DNA from 3 places in the Anaerostipes stercorihominis genome. Region 2 is predicted to be linked to each of the others. Evidence: predicted binding sites of a transcription regulator. Region 2 holds the regulator's gene; each other region holds the start of a gene.

Region 1 (3,272 bases), on a different contig from region 2:
CAACAGCTTCATCATCTGACAGATCATTTAGAACAGTTCCTGCACCTTTTGCCTGTTTTGTAAAGGATTTTTTCACTCTGGTAGGAGAGCCCTTTAGCCCAATATTCCCTTCGTTCACTGTATCTTTTATATCCTCTAAGCCCCAAACCTTTACTTCCTTTTCACGGTATGCATCCATCACTCCGTGTACTGACATATATCTTGGTTCTGCCAGCTCTGCCAGAGCTGTGAGCAGGCAAGGAGTTTTAATCTCAATGATCTGATGACGGTCCTCAAACTGCCTCTGAACAACCAAAGTATCTTCTGCCTCCACCTCAATGTTCTCTACATAGCTTACCTGCGCAATTCCCAGATGTTCTGCAATCTGAGGTCCAACCTGCGCGGTATCTCCATCAATGGCCTGACGTCCGGTAAAAATCACATCATAATCTAACTTCATCAGTGCCGCTGCAATGGTGGAAGAAGTTGCCCATGTATCGGCTCCTCCGAACGCCCGGTCTGAAATTAAAATGGCATCGTCACATCCCATCGCTAACGCTTCTCTCAACGCAACATCTGCCTGAGGCGGTCCCATGGAAACGACAGTTACTGTACTGCCCGGGCATTTTTCTTTTAATTGAAGAGCCGCCTCAATTCCAGCTTTGTCATCCGGATTAATAATACTCGGAACGCCGTCTCGAATCAAAGTATTGGTTTTTGGATCTAATTTTACTTCCGTTGTATCTGGTACTTGTTTTGCACAAACAACAATCTTCATTCTCTTGTTCTCCTTCTCTCTTACTCTTATCTTAATAATCCGCCGCCGACAATCATTTTCATAGCCTCTGATGTACCTTCATAAATTTCTGTAATCTTGGCATCACGGTACATCCTCTCTACCGGATACTCTCTGGAATATCCGTAACCGCCAAGCATCTGAACTGCTGCTCTTGTAACTTCCACTGCCACATCTGATGCAAACAGCTTACACATTGCAGCCAGAGGCGCAAAGTTTTCATGATCGTCCTTTGCTTTTGCAGCTCTCCACACCATTAAGCGGGCAGCATCAATTTTTGTCTGAAGTGACGCAATTAAAAACTGAGTGTTCTGGAATTTTGCAATCGGTTTTCCAAACTGTTTTCTTTCCTTTATATATTTTATGGCTTCATTTAACGCACCCTGAGCAATTCCGACAGACTGAGCTCCAATACCGATACGTCCTCCTGCCAAAGCTCCCATTGCAATTTTATATCCCATTCCTTCTTTTCCTATTAGATTTTCTTTTGGAACTTTTACATCAACCAACGCAACCTCCGCGTTGGATGCCGCACGGATTCCCATACGCGGAATATCTTTGCTGACCGTTAGCCCTTCTGTGTTCCGGTCTACAATAAACGCAGACATTCCTCTTGTTCCGGCGCTTTTATCCGTATAAGCAAAAATAACAAAGGTATCAGCAAATCCAGAATTGGTAGTGAATACTTTCTGCCCATTTAATACATAAAAATCTCCGTCTAATTTCGCAGTGGTTTTCACACCGCTGGCATCTGTACCCGCTCCCGGCTCTGTCAATCCAAAACATCCGATACTGCTTCCATTAACCAACGGGCGTAAATATTTTTGTTTTTGTTCTTCTGAAGCATAATCATGAATGCAGGAACAACACAAAGAGGTATGTACAGAAATTGTAATTCCCGCACTGGCATCGACTTTTGAGACTTCTTCCATTGCCAGCGTATACGTTAATACATCCGCTCCTTCACCGCCGTATTCCTTAGAATACGGAATTCCCATCAAACCATATTGTTTCATTTTTGCCAGCAGATCCATATCAAACTTCTCTGCTTCGTCCATATCTCTGGAAATTGGTTTAATTTCATTTTCAGCGAAACTTTTGAACAATTCTTTTGCAAGCAGCTGCTCCTTCGTCAATTTAAATTCCACCATTTTTGTCACCCTCCTGTTGGTAAAATATTTTTCTCATAAAATTTTTGTGTACATAATTTTAGCGTACTAATATTTAGTACGCTAAGTATATATCAATCTTTATTTTATGTCAAGGATTTAACAAGTGTTTTTTTCATGTATACAATATTTTTTTGCGTGCCCTGCGTGTTTTGCAATGCAAAAAATTCACACACAGAATTATGGACGCTCTACAATCAAGGTCGTGCCCATTCCGCCGCCAATGCAAAGAGTAGCCAAGCCAATTTTCTTGCTGCGTTTTTGCATTTCATACAATAATGTGATAAGAATTCTGGCTCCTGAGCACCCAATCGGGTGCCCCAATGCTATGGCTCCGCCATTGACATTCACAATATCCTGCGAAAACTCCAGCTCTCTGCATACTGCCGTTGCCTGTGCGGCAAATGCCTCATTGGCTTCCACCAGTTCAATATCCTTTGAAGTCAGTCCTGCTTTTTTCATCGCTTTTTTGCACGCAGAAATCGGTCCCACTCCCATGATGGAAGGATCTACTCCGGCAGAGCCATAAGAACGAATCACTGCCATTGGCTGAATTCCCAATTCATCTGCTTTTTCTTTGGACATCACAATTAGCATTGCCGCTCCGTCATTGATTCCGGAAGCATTTCCCGCCGTGACCGTTCCCCCTTCCTTTTTAAATGCCGGACGAAGTTTGGCAAGCTTTTCTTTGGTTGTTCCGAATTTCGGATGTTCATCGGTGTCGAAGATCACAGGTTCTCCTTTTCTCTGCGGAACTTCCACCGGCACAATCTCATCTTTAAATCTCCCGGATTCTATGGCTGCCTGTGCACGTTTCTGACTGCGCTCTGCCATCTCATCCTGCATCTCTCTTGTAATTTTGTACTGCTCGGCAACATTCTCTGCCGTAATTCCCATATGATAGTCATAAAATGCATCCCATAATCCATCTTTTACCATGGTATCCACTGTTACCGTGTCATTCATCCGCATACCGAATCTGGCATTGGTCAGGGCGTACGGCGCATTGCTCATACTCTCTGTTCCCCCGCATAAAACAATTTCTGCATCTCCTGCTTTGATCGTCTGTGCTGCAAGACTTACAGACCGAAGACCGGAACCGCAGACTTTGTTGATTGCAAACGCCGGTACTTCTTTTGGTACGCCTGCATGAATGGCAACCTGTCTTGCTACATTCTGTCCAAGACTTCCCGATAAAACGTTTCCGATCATGACCTCATCAATCGTTGACGGATCGATTCCTGCCCGTGCAATGGCTTCCTTGGCTGCTACAGCACCCAAGGTTACTGCACTGACATTTTTCAATCCTCCGCCGAGGGAACCGATTG
Region 2 (3,272 bases):
CTGATTTTTGTATTGGTCAGATCAGGATAAGAATCAGAAATTTCGTCAAAAATAGTTTTGGATGAATCTAAATTATCCTGAGCCTGATCGTAATATCCGATGGTGACACCGGCGCCGAGTTGGATGATCCCCTCATTTTTTCTGACCTTTTTACAGATGATTTTTAACAGGGTAGTTTTTCCGGTTCCGTTTGGACCAATCAGTGCAACCCGTTCTCCCCGAAAAATGTCAGCGCTGATTTTTTGAAATAAAGATTTTGAATTAAAAGATTTAGCGACATCTTTTAAACTTAAGACATCGTTTCCGCTGATCGTTTCCGGCTCAATGGAAAGGCGCATGTCAGCGTTATAGTCCATAGGTTTTTCCAGAACTTCGATTTTTTCTAAAGCTTTTTCTCTGCTCTCAGCTCTGCGGATGGATTTCTCCCGATTGAATCGCTTTAATTTCTGGATGACTTCTTGCTGATGTTTTATTTCCTGCTGCTGGTTTTTATATTCTTTCAGCCGAATTGCTTTGATTTGATTTCGTTTTTCAATAAATGCTGTATAGTTTCCATCAAAAAGCATGGATTTACCAAACTCAATTTCCATAACCTTATTGACAATTTTGTCTAGAAAATAGCGGTCATGAGAAACGATGATGACGGCGCCTTTATAATGAGAAAGATAAGTTTCCAGCCATCGAATGGATGCGACATCCAAATGGTTTGTCGGTTCATCCAACAAAAGTACATCTGGATTTTTCAGAAGCAGTTTTCCCAGTGCAACACGCGTTCTTTGTCCGCCGGAAAGGGTGTTGATCTGTTTGTTAAAATCTTCTTCTGAGAATCCAAGACCTTTTAATATTCCGGTGATCTCACTTTTATAGGCAAAGCCATTCATCTGTTCAAATTGGTGGGTAGCCTGCGTGTATTGATTCATTTTTTGTTCCAGGGCATCTCCTGTTAAATCTTTCATCTCCTGCTCATATCTGCGCATTTTTTCATCCAACAAAATAACATCCTTTTTAACAGAAAGCAATTCGTCAAAAATGGTATGATGGAATTGATGTTCCTGATGTTGGGCAAGATAACCGATGGAAGTATCTTTTTTTATAGAAATATTGCCTTCGTCTGCCCCAAGTTCTCCAATTAAAATTTTTAAGAGTGTAGATTTTCCGGCACCGTTATATCCGATAATTGCCAGGCGGTCATTTTCATTTAAATGAAAAGATACATTTTTGAGAACTGGCTTTTCGACAAATGTTTTGCAGAGATTCTGGCATGATAAAATCATAGAAAACTCCTTTCAAAAATAAGATATTACAACGATTTGTTGTAATTGACACTATTTTTCAGAATATCATATTTTTCTCTAAAATAAAAGGCATTTCCTCCGAAAGACTGAAAATCTGTAGAAGTGTTCAAGAAATTTTGGATAGATTCATGGCAGAAAGATTGACAGATATTAGACAATCTTATATAATAGAAACAGAATAAATGTTTGGAGGAATCAGATGGGAAACGCAGATAAGAATATTTCATCCGCAGTTATAAAGCGCCTGCCACGGTATTTTCGCTATCTTGGCGCGTTGAAGGCAAAAAATATCACTAGAATTTCCTCAAAAGAGTTAAGTGAGCAGATGATGGTAACTGCGTCCCAGATTCGTCAGGATTTGAATAATTTTGGAGGATTTGGGCAGCAGGGCTACGGATATAATGTTGACAATTTGTATACAGAGATCGGAAAGATTCTGGGGCTTGATCAGCGCAATGATATGATTATTGTCGGAGCAGGAAATCTTGGGCAGGCTCTTGCCAACTATCAGTCTTTTAATGAAGATTACGGATATAAGGTGATGGCATTGTTTGATGTGAATCCAAAATTGATTGGAATTTCCGTTCGGGGAGTTAAAGTTCTTGATACGGACGAATTGGAGAATTTTATTAAGACCCATGATATTAAAATTGCAGCGCTCACCATTCCGAAGGATCAGGCGCCGGGAATTGCCCGGAAGATGGCGGAATGGGGAATCAAAGGATTTTGGAATTTCGCCCCAATTGATTTGCATCTTCCGGAAAATGTTACGGTGGAGAATGTACATTTGGCAGAAAGCCTGATGACGCTGACTTACAATATTCACAATCGGGAAGAGAGTGAGATGTAAACGATGATCATCGGAATTGGAACGGATCTTGTGGAAATTGAGCGAATCAGAGCAATGCTTTCAAGACAAAGTGGTCTCAAAAGAATTTTTACAACCAAAGAATTAGTTTGTGCAAAGAATAATGCTGCGACTTTAGCCGGCAATTTTGCTGTAAAAGAAGCCGTTTCCAAAGTATTTGGAACCGGCTTTTTCGGTGTAGAACCGTTTGAGATTGAAGTTTTAAGAGACAAGAAAGGCGCGCCGTTTGTGTGCCTTTGTGGACGTGCAAAAGAAATGGCACAAAAACTTGGAATTGAACAAATCCATGTTTCCATTACCAATACGGAAGCATTGGTACAGGCCTTTGTAATAGGAGAACGACAATGAAATATGTATTGAAAAGTCAGGAAATGCAGGATATTGATCGGGAAACCATTCATAAAATTAAAATTCCCGGACTGGTTTTGATGGAGAGGGCCTCCCAAGCTGTAGCTGAGTGTGCAATGTCCTGCGTAAATGGAGATGCCAGAATTTTGGTGATTGCGGGAATTGGAAATAATGGCGGCGATGCATTGGCCACAGCCAGAATTCTTTTGGAACAACAATATTCAGTGGATGTTATGATTGTTGGGAATTTGGAAAAAGCATCGGAGGATCTGAAATTACAGTTGAAAATTTTAGAGAATCTCGGATATCAATTTTTGCGGCAGGCAGAGATTGCTTCTTACGATCTGTTGATTGAAGGAATTTTCGGAGTGGGACTGACAAGAGAAATCAAAGGGGAATATGAAGAGATCATTGAGCAGATCAATGTTTCAGGGAAGAGGGTTCTCTCGATTGATATTCCTTCCGGGATTCATGGGGATACCGGAAAAATTATGGGATGTGCCGTTCGTGCGGATGCTACCGTGACGTTCGGCGGATTCAAGAGAGGTCATTTGCTGTATCCGGGGAGAGATTATTGTGGAGATACAAGATTGGCATCCATCGGTTTTCATGACCAAACGATACAAAAATATGCCACGGCATTTACGCTTGAAAATCCTCGGAATCTCATGCCCAAAAGAGAAAATTATTCCAACAAGGGAACTTACGGAAAGGTACTGGTCATTGCGGGCAATGAAACAATGTCAGGCGCCGCCTGCTTT
Region 3 (3,272 bases), on a different contig from region 2:
CTCTTTCGGTGTAATAGTCAATGTGTAAGAAGCTCATCTCACCGGTTTGTTCTCCGTAGTTTGTTCCCATCGGAGTCATCATAATACGATTCCTCATGGTCATATTTTTAATGGTCAGTGGTGAAAAAATATTTTTATAATTGCACTTCATAAGAATTGAAACCTCCAAAAAAATAAATCCATAATCTCCAAGAGGCTGTTATCATAAAATCTGGGTGAATGACTTATGATGCTTCTATCATAACACAGAGTTAATTATTTAACAAATCAATGTTTTTTGAAAAATCAATAAATTTTATCTATGGTATTCCTGACAAAATCAATGAATTTGCGAACGGCAGGAATCATAGGTTTTTCTTTTAGATAAGCCATATAGACCGTATGATATGGCTTTACATTATCCAGATGAAGAATTTCAATTTCATATTCTCGAAGTGATTCCACATGTGCTACAAAGCCGATTCCAAAATTTTCTGCAACCAAAGAAGCGATGGCATTTTCATCCGAGGTTTCAAAAGCAATCGATGGATTCATATGGTTTTGCCGATAAATGGAATGTGTGTATTGTCCCAGTCCGGATGTTTTATCATATCCGATCACAGGATAGGATAATAAATCTTCGAGAACCAGAGGCTTCTTGTGTTTTAGAGGATGCTCTAACGGTGTAATGATAACCATTTCCTGATTTATGACCGGAACAAATTCAATGGAAGTCTCTTCCGGAACGTAAGAGCCGAAAATAATGTCGTATTTTTCAGATTTCAAGTCGATAATTAAACGCTTGGTAATTTCCTGACTTAAAGAGAAGGTAATATCATGATTTTGCTCATGATTTAAAAAGCTCCGGACAAGTCGGGGGATATAGCTTTTGGCAAGAGGAAATACATAGCCGATGTCAATGTGTCCGCTGGAACTTCCAGCAAGAGATTTCATTTTTTGTTCTGCAATATTGATTTCCTCAAGAATACGATCGACATGGTCTAAAAAAATACGCCCGTATTTTGTTAATGCAATATTACGCCCGTTTTTTTGGAAAAGAGAGACTCCTAATTCTTCTTCCAGATTGGCAATGGAACGGCTTAAACTGGGCTGAGAGATATTTAATTCATTGGCAGCCTGATGGTAATGCTGCAATTTTGCAACTTTTTGAAAATAATAAAGCTGATTTAAATTCATAAGAACCTTCCTTAATTTAATATCTTTTGGGTAGTGTTATTGTATCATAATTGATAGCGAAAAGCTATCAAAAAACAGGAAAATATATATTAGAAGTATCAATCAAAGTACGTTATAATAAAGTCATAAGGTTGTTAAAAAATTAACTTTTGGGTGAATGCAGCAGCGAACATATTTTTTTAAGGAGTGAAAACTATGGCAGAGAGAATTACAGGACACACAGAATTAATTGGTTTGATGGCTTATCCGATCAGACATTCAAGCTCACCGGCAATGCACAATGAAGCTTTTGCTACATTGGGACTTGATTATGCATACCTTGCATTTGAGGTTGATAACAGTACATTGGAAGATGCGGTAAAAGGGCTTCGTGCGCTGAAACTGGTTGGTTCCAACGTATCTATGCCGAATAAAACCGTAGTAGGGCAGTATTTGGACGAGCTTTCTCCGGCAGCAAAAATGGCGGGAGCCGTAAACACCATTGTCAATGACCACGGAAAATTAATCGGACATATTACAGATGGAATCGGCTATATGCAGTCACTAAAAGATAATGATATTGATGTTATCGGTAAGAAAATGACGATCGCGGGTGCCGGAGGAGCTGCAACAGCAATTGAAATTCAGGCAGCACTTGATGGTGTGAAAGAAATGTCTATTTTCAATATTAAAGACAAATTCTGGGCGAATGCAGAAGAAACAGTAAAGAAAATTCGTGAGAATACAGACTGTGTCGTAAATCTTTATGATTTGGATGATAAAGAAAAATTAAGAGAAGAGATCGCAGGCAGTTACTTATTTGCACAGGCGACAGGTGTTGGAATGAAACCGCTGGAAGGTCAGTCTGTAGTACCGGATGCATCTTTCTTCCGTCCGGATTTGATTGTAACAGATACGATTTATGCTCCAAGAGAGACTGCTTTGCTGAGAATGGCAAAAGAGGTTGGATGTAAGACAATGAATGGTCTTGGAATGATGTTGTTTCAGGGAGATGCAGCGTTCCATTTATGGACCGGAAAACATATGCCAATCGATCATATGAAAGAAGTTTTAGATATTAAATACGATTAAAAAACGAAAAAATCAGAGAGGAATATAAAAAAGATGAATAAGAAATATTTACCGAGCGCATTGATTCTGTATTTAAACTATTTTATTCATGGAATCGGATGTTCTATTTTAAGTCAGCAGGTAGTAAAAGAAATGCTTGCAGAAAACTGGGGATTGAGTGATGTAATGGCGGTTACATCCATTGCGGCAGCATTGGGATTGGGACGTTTAATTTCCCTTCCGTTTGCGGGACCGTTGTCTGACAAGCTGGGACGTCGTATTTCCGTATTAATCGGATGTGCATCCTATGTGATTTTCTTTGTAGGAATTGCTTTTTCGCCAAATACAACGGTTGCCTATATTGCGGCAGTATTAGGCGGTATTGCAAACTCTTTCTTAGATACTGCTACATATCCGGCAGTTGCTGAAATCATTTATACGTATACGGGAATTGCAACAATGGGAATTAAATTCTTTATCTCCGTTGCACAGCTGTTAATGCCGTTTTTCTTAGGATTGGTTGCGGGAACAAGCATGTCTTATCTGATGCTTCCGCTGGTTGCAGGAATTGCGATTGCGGTTCTTGGAATTCTGGCGATTTTTGCACCGCTTCCGGCAGCTTCTGAGAGCGGTAAATCAGAATCTTTTCTTAACAATTTAAAAAATGCACATTTTTCTATTGAGAGTGTAGCGTTAATTTTAATTGGATTTACAAGTACTGCAACCTTCCAGTTATGGTTAAACTGTGCGCAGACATTTGGAACGCAGATTGCCAATATTCCATCTGAAAATGTATCAGTGATGCAGACCTATTATTCTGCGGGAACTATGGTAGCATTATTTGTAACCAGTGCTCTGATTACAAAGTTTAAACAGGTGAGATTTTTGATTATTTACCCGGCAATTTCTCTTGTTATGCTGGCGCTGGTTTATATGATTCGTACCCCGATGATTTGTTATGTGGGAGCATTTGTGATCGGATATGCGGCAGCCGGCGGAGTTCTTCAGATGGCAACTGCAGTTGTAAACGATTTGTTTCCGAAAAT

Evidence for each region. The regulator Rex, encoded in region 2, represses fermentation and respiration genes when NADH is low (regulators of the CRP and FNR family bind a similar motif). The targets are predictions, from matches to a motif close to ATTGTTAANTANTTAACAAT.
Region 1: the regulator Rex is predicted to act here: its motif matches at 2,032-2,051, upstream of AC27EF_RS03765 (acyl-CoA dehydrogenase family protein).
Region 3: the regulator Rex is predicted to act here: its motif matches at 1,307-1,326, upstream of AC27EF_RS01885 (shikimate dehydrogenase).

Annotation. Positions count from the first base shown of each region.
Region 1 is NZ_BAAJCL010000002.1:349,187-352,458, reverse strand. It holds gene AC27EF_RS03770 (electron transfer flavoprotein subunit beta) at 1-757, opposite strand, end outside; gene AC27EF_RS03765 (acyl-CoA dehydrogenase family protein) at 784-1,926, opposite strand; gene AC27EF_RS03760 (acetyl-CoA C-acetyltransferase) at 2,125-3,272, opposite strand, start outside.
Region 2 is NZ_BAAJCL010000005.1:18,670-21,941, reverse strand. It holds gene AC27EF_RS06855 (ABC-F family ATP-binding cassette domain-containing protein) at 1-1,274, opposite strand, end outside; gene AC27EF_RS06850 (redox-sensing transcriptional repressor Rex) at 1,495-2,145, shown strand; gene acpS (holo-ACP synthase) at 2,149-2,511, shown strand; gene AC27EF_RS06840 (NAD(P)H-hydrate dehydratase) at 2,508-3,272, shown strand, end outside.
Region 3 is NZ_BAAJCL010000001.1:371,765-375,036, reverse strand. It holds gene AC27EF_RS01895 (oxidoreductase) at 1-151, opposite strand, end outside; gene AC27EF_RS01890 (LysR family transcriptional regulator) at 286-1,176, opposite strand; gene AC27EF_RS01885 (shikimate dehydrogenase) at 1,372-2,247, shown strand; gene AC27EF_RS01880 (MFS transporter) at 2,281-3,272, shown strand, end outside.